DNA from 2 places in the Frankia sp. R43 genome. Region 1 is predicted to be linked to the other one. Evidence: riboswitches for the same ligand, from Rfam matches in the RefSeq annotation. Region 1 holds a riboswitch; the other holds the start of a gene.
What was found. A riboswitch is a leader RNA that binds a small molecule or an ion and turns the genes downstream of it on or off. The one in region 1 is predicted to bind cyclic di-AMP.

Region 1 (4,881 bases):
GGTCCGCGGGCCGTTCGATCGGCGTCTGACCGACGTCATCCGGGCTCTGCCCGGTCCGTTGCCCGACATCTGAGCCGGGCCACGCTGGTCCGGCAGGGACCTCAGTAGTCCGTTCATGCTCCCGGGGGCGCCCACGTTCCCGGGAGCACTCCGCTCGCCTGATGCCGCTCGCCTGATGCCGCCCGGTGCATCGTCCGCGTGCGCGCCGACCGAGCCTTTTCCATCGTCGGCTCTGGCCTGTGGGCCACAGCGCCCGACAACGTGAGATCGAGAAGGCTCACCGATCGCGGCCGCGCCCATGCCTGGCTCCGGCTCCTGGCCTCTCCGCTCCCCGCGGCTCCTGGCGCACCGCTCCCCCGCGGCCCGTCGCCCGCTCCCTGTCTCCATCTCCTCCATCTCCTCCTTCTCCTCCTTGTCTCCCATCTCCCTCTCCTTATCTCCTTCTCCCGCTGCTCCCGGCATCTCCTTTCCCACTGCTCCGGCTCCCTGTCGCCGCGGGCAGTACGACGGCCCGCCCCGGCCGCCCAGCACCCCCGCCACGCCCGCACGTGATCTCAACCGCCAACGCCCGGCCGCTGACGTTCACCCGTCCGGACGACCGGCCGGCAGCAGTGTGTGATCTATTTCACTCACAGGTCTCCAGCGGGTGACCAGCCCGCGCCCGGCCGCGATCCGGGACGTCAAGCACCCGGAAGAACCCCACGAAGATCGTGCGGCCTGGCGACGGCACATCGCCCGCCATACCGAGCCAGGACACCCTCAGGGCCACAGTGGTCCGATCCCGCGCGGAAGTAGACGCGGCCCGACGACCTGCTCAGACCACACCTCGATGCCAAGGCCGCCCACGCCTGGGCAAAGCCTCGCGTGGGCTGCCATGTGGCCTCTTCGGCCGATTCGGCCACCCACGGGCTCGCACGGCAGTGAGGGATCAGCGCCAAGCAGCGAATCGGTGGACGGAACGCACCACCGCGGCAGCGGGCCCGCCATCCGGAATCTCCGGCCTCGTCCAGACAGACCGGGAAACGTCCGGCTCGCTGCAGGCTCTCCCGACCCGTCCCGCACCGAAGCGCGGGGACATAGTTCGCGCCGCCGTCCACAGCGGGCTGGCCGGACCGGTCGCCACGGGCCCGGCCATTCGCCACATTGCCACCGATGTGACCATCGGCTACCAGAGAGACACCGAGAGGCACCATGGGTGCCACAGCGACGATGACGCCCGAGTCTGCACGCACCCCCACAAGATCACTCCAGGCCTCGGCGGTGCGGCGCTCCGAGCCCTCGATCCGACCCCCCGACAGGCTCGTCGGCGACGAAAGATACACTTACGTTAACTCATAGTTACGATTGCGTATCTCACATGACGCGACGCCCGAACCCCCATCGGTACAAGAATATAAATTTTTACCCTCGTTAGTGACGAGATCCGCAGTGAGCGGTAGCCTTGGCTCCGATTCCGGCGAATAGCTCGCACCGCAGGCAATACCGGTGATCTTTCGCGAGCGTGATCAGTCGGCCCGAACCCTCCACCACGAAACGCCCACCAAGTTAATGAGCGCGCGTGCGCGCGCGATACCAGGGCCCACAGCCAATCTCAAGAAGGCGCGCGGGAGTGTGCTCTTCTTCACGTCGACCATTCAATCCTTGTCGCCTCGCCCGACGTTGTGGTTATGGTCTTCGCCGTGCCCGGAGACAGGCCGGGCACCCGACGGGTGCACGCCGAATCCCTGCCCCCATCCGCCGGAAACAAAAACCCGATGGCAGGAGCGGGGGAACCAATACCCGGCCACCGAACCTGGTGGCCTTGGGGTGAAGCCGCAGGGCCGTTGACAGCAATGAGGAACCGTCTTCCTTGCTGTCGAAGGCACAGGATTTGGGAGTTCCTGACATGCGGCCGGGCTTGTTCCCTGCCCGAACCCGACAGCTCACCTCGCAGGCGTGGGGAAGGAAAACTCACGCATGTCCGACGCACGTACCAGTGGCCGACAACGCCGCAGCAGTACCCGCAGCCGGGCCCGCACCCTCGTCCCCGTATCCGTCCTTGTCGCGACGGTCGGAGGCACAATCGCCATCAGCCAACCGGCGAATGCCGCAACGACCTGGGAAGGTCTGCGGCAATGCGAGTCCGGCGGCAACTACACGACGAACACCGGTAACGGCTACTATGGCGCTTACCAGTTCTCCGCCGGGACCTGGCAGAGTCTGGGGTACTCTGGCCTTCCACACACCGCTCCACCCGCCCTGCAGGACGAGGCGGCGCTGAAGCTCGCGCTCCGCTCCGGATTCGGCCAGTGGCCGGTGTGCGGGAGCGGAATGGGCGGCGACCAGCTCTCACCCGGCGCGTCGTCGTCGGGGTCAGGCAGCCAGGCCTCCCGTACGGCCGAGCGCACCAGTCTGGTCGCGCAGCCCGTCGCCACCACGGGTGTGCCCCCTCTGACGCGCAACTACTTCGCGTCGGTACACAACCAGGTCACTGACGAAATCAAGACCTGGCAGGAAAAGATGAACTCCCTCGGCTACTCCCTCGCCGTCGACGGCTGCTACGGGCCGAAGTCCGCAGCCGCGGCCAGGGACTTCCAGACGGCGCGCGGCCTCATCGTCGATGGCGTCCTCGGCCCGCAGACCTGGGCGGCCACCTTCGGCTGACGCCTGCCCGCCCCGGCGGAGCACTCGGTCGCCTGCCTGCCCGCCCGCTCATTCGCGGGCCCCAGCGCGCGGCACCGACAGCCAGCACCCCGTGAGGGCAACCTGCCTTCCACAGCCGAACCCTCCCGGCTGCACGGGGAAAGCCCCCGCCCGGACCGGATCGACGAGCCTTCCCATCTCATGGTGCACGACCGGAGATACCGCAGGTCGGAGCCGACGATGGAAAAGGCTCAACGCTGACAGGGACCCCGCCGCGAACCGGGAGTCGGTCGAGGGCGTGCATGCCGTCCTCGCCTGACAACGGTCGGCCCACCGACTGCGTTCCCGCTCCGGCGAGAGCGGGCCTTCACGGCCGTCCGACCGGATCCTCGTCCCTCCCTCCTCCCAGCCCCGAAAGCGCGGACGCGCGCCGGGGAGGCTCACCGCACCCGCCCGCTCCGTCCCGGTCGGGCGCGGTGATGCCAGGAGCCCCAGGAACCACCCGACCGTGGCTGCACCGTCCCAGCGCGGTTGTCCACACCTGATCCACATCTGAGTTGTCCACATCCGAGTTGTCGAGCACCTCGCCCGACGGGACGTTCCTCCCGGTCCGTCAAGCCCGGAAGGCGTCTCATCCAGTCGCCGTGACGTGCGACGGCCCGCCCGCCCGGCGCTGACCCAGCCGTGGCGCGCGGGACGCAACGCGGAGCGCCCCAACGGTCCGCGTGTCGCAGGACCCGGACAGCCCCACCGCCGGAGCGGTACCGGCCTCGGGGCAGGTGTCCGGGCGTCGCGGCCTTCCCGCCGATCATCTCGATCACCCGCGGGATGCGTTCGGCGCGCATTCCCTCCACGGCCGCGCCGAACGACCTCCCTCGACGACGCCACCTCACCGCACCGGTCATGGCCAGATCGGTACCCGCCCCACACCGGCGATCCCGGTAGGCGGGCGTGGCGTCGGCGCTCTCCAGCTGCCGGTGGCCGGCGCCGTCGCCGGCCCCCCACCGCCCGCCGCCGACCCTCCCTGGCGCCGCCCCGTGTCCCCGGGCGCCCAGGCCTGGGCCGCCGAGCGGGCATCGCCGGTCATGGACCTTCCTCGGGTCATGGACCGTCCCGGCCTGAAGCCGGCAGGGGCGCCAGCCGCATGACGGACCCCCGGTGCGTCCGAGATGTCGAGGGGACGGTAATGTGGCGCGGTTCGGGTGTGATGACCATCTCCTCCACCCATCCGTCAATTGGCCCGTTCGGGTGACTCCGATATGGTCCTTTCCGATCCCGCCCTGGCCAGCGGGATTTGCGTCATGTAGGTAGATCTCGCTACAGTTCCGCCCACTCGCCTCCCCCCGGGGCGAGGTCGTGTGGACGGACGCCGAATCCTGCCCCCGTCCACTCGGCCGGTACTGGAGCGGACGACACAGGGCAGGAGTGGGGGACCCACCATCCGGGCGCATTCGTTGCGTCCTAGGGGTTAAGCCGGCGTACCGATACAGCCGGGACACACCGGTCCGCGAGGACGGGCCGGGTCCTGGTACGCCGACCGGGCAGCTTCCAGCCCGAACCCGACAGCTCACCCCGCAGGCGACGGGAAGGACACCTGATGCGGTCGCATGATCGTGATCCCGTCCGTTCGACCGGTCGTGGTGGCAGGCACCGCGCGGCGCAGCCGCCGTCCACCGCCACCCGTGTCCTGCGGACCACCGGGGCCGTCACGGCCCTGGTCGGAACGGGGCTCGCCGTCACCGCGGCCCCTGCCGGCGCCGCGACGGCGGATGATTTCGCCCGGCTACGCCAGTGCGAGTCCGGCGGCAACTACGCCATCAACACGGGCAACGGCTTCTACGGCGCCTACCAGTTCGACCAGCGCACCTGGACAGGCCTCGGCTACCCCGGTCGACCCGACCAGGCTCCGCCGGCGATGCAGGACGATGCCGCCTACAAGCTGTATGACTCGCGTGGCTGGTCACCGTGGCCGGCCTGCAGCAACAAGCTCGGCCTGACGCGCAACGGCCCGGCCCCGGAATCCTCGGGCACCATCGGCGATGCCGTCGAGCAGGCCCTCACCCCGGCCGAGCCCCCCATGACCCTCGAACGCGCACGCAGCCAGGTCGGCACCAACTTCGGCGGTGAAGCGCTGAACGTCGGCATGGGCGACGAGGTACGCGCCGACGCGTTCGTGTGGCAGGCCGAGATGCGCGAGCGCAAGTTCGTGCTGACGGTCGACGGCAAGTTCGGCCAGGAGTCCCAGGGCGTCGCCGCGCT
Region 2 (4,881 bases), on a different contig from region 1:
TCCGGATCCGGTCGTTCCGCGTGGCACCAGGCTTGTCATGTCAGGCGGGATGGTGCTGATGTTTCTCGGGCACGTCTGACCGCGATGTTCTGATCCGCGCTGTTCCGATAGCGCGCGAATCGCCTTCCTGGCGGGCGGAGCGCGCCACGGGCGCCTATGGTCACCCGGTTGGCGGAAACGAGGCCAAGGGGGCGACCCATGCGGCGCATCGTGCTCATCTTCGTGCTGACCTTCACTGCAGTGCTGACCGTGACGGCTTCGGCGAGTTTCGCCGCACCGGCGAGCGCACCGGCGAGCACACCGGCTGTCACATCAGGCACCGCGACACCTGCCGCCCCGGCCGGTGCGTTGACACCCGCGCAGGCGGTGCAGCTGGTGCGGGAACGCGGCTACACGCCGATGGGGAGCAGCAGCTACGAACCCGCCTGGGCGCTGAGCGCGATCGTGGGGCGGTTGACGTCATCCGTGGACGGACATCCGCAGCAGGCGTTCTTCTTCAGTCAGGGCCGGTTCGTCGGAACCGACAGCGTCCCGAGTGCGAACGTGCGATGGGTGTGGTCCACGAGCGACACCGTGGCGCTTCAGTACGACCTGTACCGCCCTGATGATCCGATGTGCTGCCCGTCGGCGGGGGCGGCCACGGTGCGCTTCCGGTGGAACGGCACCGCGGTGCAGGCGCTCGACCCGATCCCGACCAACGACTGGTCGGCTCCGACGAGCCGCCGCTGAGCCGGCCATGTTCTACGTCCTGTAGAAAAGACGTCATGGGCGTGGTCTACGACATCGTTGTTGTGTTTCACCTGGTCGGGATGGCCATGATTGTCGGAGGGTGGCTCGCGCAGATCCGCTCGCCGCATCCGGTCATCACGCCCGGCATCCTGCACGGCGCCCTCGTCCAGATCGTCACAGGCATGATCCTGGTGGGGCTGGCGTCCAGCGGGGCCGTGGACCGGGACGTGGACAACGCCAAGATCGCGGTCAAGCTCGTCGTCGCGGCGGCCGTCGCCGGCATCGCCGTCGTGGGCAACGCCCGCGGCCGCGAGGCGCCGGCGGCCCTGGCTCACGCCGCAGGTGGGCTCGGGGTGGCCAATGTGGCGATCGCGGTGCTGTGGTGACGATGGCAGCCGGGCGGGCCTTCACGGCCCACGGGTGATCGCGGGCTGCGGGCTGCGGGCTGGGGACTGCGGGCTGGGGGGGCACCGGGCGTCGGCGGGATGGCCGACGCCCGGTGCCTTGTGCGTGCAGCCGGTGCGGGGGCGCCGAGTCAGTGCCCTTCCGGTGCCTCGACCAACTCGGTGAGCACACCGCCGACACCCTTCGGGTGCATGAAGGCGATGCGGCTGCCGGCCGTGCCGTGCACGGGCGTCTTGTTGACCAGGTCGAAGCCGGCGACGGTGAGCGCCGCCAGCGCGGAGTCGATGTCACCCACGCCGTAGGCGATGTGGTGGATGCCCGGCCCCTTCTTGGCCAGGAACTTGCCGACCGGGGTGTCCTCGCGGATCGGCTCCAGCAGCTGGACGTAGGAACCGCCGGTGTCGCCCTTGTGGACCAGCAGCATGGCCTCGCGCACGCCCTGCGCCTCGTTGGTCTCCTGATGCGCGACCGTCAGGCCGAATGCGGCCTCGTAGCGAGGAATGGCCTCCTCCAGCGAGGCCACGGCGATCCCGACATGGTCGATCCTGGTCAGCACAACATCGCTCCTGGTCGTAGGACGGTCGGCCCGTGGCGGCGTCCGGCCCGGGCCCAGCCTCCGAGAGTGCCCGGATACGGCGTTGCGGTCCACTGAATCCAGTACGCCGTGTCCCGGTCACCACCGACCTGTGGCGCGCGTCACCCCGGGCTTCGTCGAAGTTTCATGACGAGTGGTGCGGGAAGGTCCCAGTCACCGCAGTCGGTATGAATTCCCCGCTCGGACCCACAAGAAGATCCGTGTTGTCTGTAGTGATTAATGGAAGGCGTGTAACGGTGCCTGGAGCTCGGCTGGATCGCATTTCTGCCGAGTCGATGCCAGGGGTGCGGCTTATCGCCGGAAAACGCGGCGTCCCCGCCGTGACGCCTCTGGATGTCCAGGGGCCCGCGGCGGGGACGGTGCGTCGAGTCGATCGACGATTCCGATCAGCTTACGAGGGGCAGCTGATCGACCGGTCGCTCGCTCGGGTATTCGGTTGTGCGGCCGATCAGCCGAACAGGGCCTTGTGGGTGAGCGGGCCGATGACGCCGTCGGGCACCAGGCCGTGCTTCTTCTGGAAGTCGATGACCATGTGGTTGGTCTGCGGTCCGAAGTAGCCGTCGACGACGATCGGGTAGCCGAGCTTACGCAGCTGGTCCTGCACCAGGGAGACATCCCAGCGGGGGCCGGACACGCCCAGCCGCATGTAGCCCGAGTCGACGGCGCGGTTGGCGCTGGTGGACGGCGCGGTGGACACCGTGGTGCTCACCGAGTTGCCCACGGCCGCGGCTGCTGCGGCTCCACGAGCCAGGTACTTCGTGTGCATGCCGTTGGTGTAGGCGCTCCACGCGGTGATGCCCTGGCTCTGGCAGACCTGCCGTGCGGCCCAGGCGTTGACGTTCGGGTCGTAGAGGTCGCGGTTTCCGACCCAGCTGGCATGCGCGCGCATGTTGATCTGCCACAGGCCGCGGGAGTCCTCGCCGACGGTCGCGTGGGCGGTGGTGTTGCCGCCGGACTCGGCGAGCGCGACGGCGACCCAGGTGCTCAGCGGAATTCCGCGGCAGGAGTTCAGGCCGGCGTTCTTCGCCGCCTGCGCGATGCTGGTGTCCGAGATTACCGCCGCGCTGGCGGGGCTCGCGGTGAAGAACAGGCCGGCGGATGCCCCGATGACGCTCGCCGCGGCAACAGCAGCGGAGCGACCACGGCCTCGGCGGCGGACGCTGGGGGACTTGCGGTGCTTTCCGGTCGACATCAAGATATCTCGTTTCTACGTTGAAGAGCAGGCGGGTAGGGCGTCTTCGGGCGCCAGTGATCCGTACACGGATCAATGAGTCGCGACGAAATGGGGTCGCGAAAAAAGGCGCACGAATGGACGCGCGTTCTGCTATCGGCGTGAAATTTGTCTGGGCCCGAGCGGGCCCCAGATCTCCGGTGTCAACCCCGGGTTACGGGCGCGGCGTTACCGCGGCGGCGTTCCGAGGGACGGATGCAGTCCCGGCTGCTATTCCAAGCATGCGTACACGCAGATCCTTCCCGTACGCCTGCGAGGTTAGCTGTCGGGTTCGGGCCGGGAAGCCCGGTCGGCGCGCGCTGCGCGGCGACTTCACCCCGAGGACGGCCGCCTGGGTGCGGTGGCCATCCGGAGGAACCTGGTTCCCCCGCTTCTGCCCTGGTGGTCACTAGGAGGGGACGACGGGCCTAGGGCAGAACTCGGCGTACGACCCGTCGCTTGTTTGGTGCCAACACACCGTAACGAACTACTAAGGGTAGTCGCAAGTCCCAGTTTTTGCCCTTTTGTGGCGCTACCTAGTCACGATGCGTACAACAGGTTGGTGTATGCGCACTGTACGCGACGAAGAGGGGGAGAGGGTCCGCCGAGTACCGCAGGTGCCGCCGATGTGGTGTATGCGGCGTTCTGCCGGCTGCTTGAGCTGCGCGTGGTGACCGGGTCGTCCGCGGAGGGTGGTGACCGATCCGCAGTGATCCCTGGCAGGCCTGTCGGCTCGCGATCGCCGAATCGGCTGTGATGTGCGTAGCATCTCCGGCGAGAGTGGAATACCGGACCCTGCCCCGTCCCCGTGGGGCCCTCGCCGACGTCCTACGGTGACTGGCGGGGCGGTTCCGCGGAACCGCCCCATACGTCGCGGGCAAGCTGGCGGTGTGGGCGCTCTCCCGTCGACCGCGCCGTCAGGAACAGGCTCGCCCGGCCAGCGGACCGGGCGAGCCCGAGCGGATGTGCGATGTGATCAGACCCAGCCGGACATCGGGTAGGCCGTCATCAGGTCGCGCACCTCGCCGGCGATGCGGCTGATGGTGGTCTCGTCGTCATCGCCCGCGGCCTTCACGGCCTCGTCGATCCAGCCCGCCAGCGTCGGCATCTGCTCCGGCTGCAGTCCGCGGGTGGTGATCGCGGCCGTTCCCAGCCGGACGCCGGACGGGTCGAACGGCTTGCGCGGGTCGAACGGAACGGTGTTGTAGTTGAGCTCGATACCGGCCCGGTCCAGCGCCTTCGCGGCCGGCTTGCCGGCGACGCCACGGCTGGTCAGGTCGATCAGGATCAGGTGGTTGTCGGTGCCGCCGGTGACGAGGTCGAAACCGCGGGCGGACAGCGCCTCGGCGAGCGCCTTCGCGTTCGCGACGACGCGGTGGGCGTACTCGCGGAAGTCCGGGGTGGTGGCTTCGCGCAGCGCGACCGCGATGGCGGCGGTCGTGTGGTTGTGCGGGCCGCCCTGCAGGCCTGGGAACACCGCCTTGTCGAGGGCGGACGCGTGCGCCGCGTCCGACATGATCATCGCGCCGCGGGGCCCGCGCAGGGTCTTGTGCGTGGTGGTGGTGATGACCGGCGCGTGGCCCACGGGCGAGGGGTGGGCGCCACCGGCGATCAGGCCGGCGATGTGGGAGATGTCCGCCACGAGCACGGCGTCGATCTCGCCCGCGATCGCCGCGAAGGCGGGGAAGTCGATGGTGCGGGGGATCGCGGTCCCACCACAGAAGATCACTTTTGGCCGGTGCTGGAGCGCGAGGTCGCGCACCTCGTCGAGGTCGACCCGCCCGGTGTCCTGGCGTACTCCGTACCGGACCCCCTGGAACCAGCGGCCGGTGGCCGACACCGTCCAGCCGTGGGTCAGGTGGCCACCCGAGGGCAGGCCCATGCCCATCACGGCATCGCCCGGCTGCAGGAACGCCAGGTAGACGGCCAGGTTGGCAGGCGA

Region 2: it holds a riboswitch for cyclic di-AMP, as region 1 does, so the genes downstream of both, ACG83_RS38325 (peptidoglycan-binding protein) here and ACG83_RS26590 (transglycosylase family protein) in region 1, are expected to answer to the same signal.

Annotation. Positions count from the first base shown of each region.
Region 1 covers NZ_LFCW01000006.1:508,528-513,408, reverse strand. The annotation lists gene fbaA (class II fructose-bisphosphate aldolase) at 1-29, shown strand, start outside; cyclic di-AMP (ydaO/yuaA leader) riboswitch at 1,705-1,950, shown strand; gene ACG83_RS26590 (transglycosylase family protein) at 1,957-2,643, shown strand; cyclic di-AMP (ydaO/yuaA leader) riboswitch at 3,980-4,218, shown strand; gene ACG83_RS26580 (transglycosylase family protein) at 4,220-4,881, shown strand, end outside.
Region 2 covers NZ_LFCW01000013.1:26,973-31,853, forward strand. The annotation lists gene ACG83_RS38305 (DUF5134 domain-containing protein) at 1-79, shown strand, start outside; gene ACG83_RS38310 (LppP/LprE family lipoprotein) at 199-729, shown strand; gene ACG83_RS38315 (hypothetical protein) at 765-1,115, shown strand; gene mce (methylmalonyl-CoA epimerase) at 1,265-1,690, opposite strand; gene ACG83_RS38325 (peptidoglycan-binding protein) at 2,178-2,921, opposite strand; cyclic di-AMP (ydaO/yuaA leader) riboswitch at 3,194-3,395, opposite strand; gene glyA (serine hydroxymethyltransferase) at 3,916-4,881, opposite strand, start outside.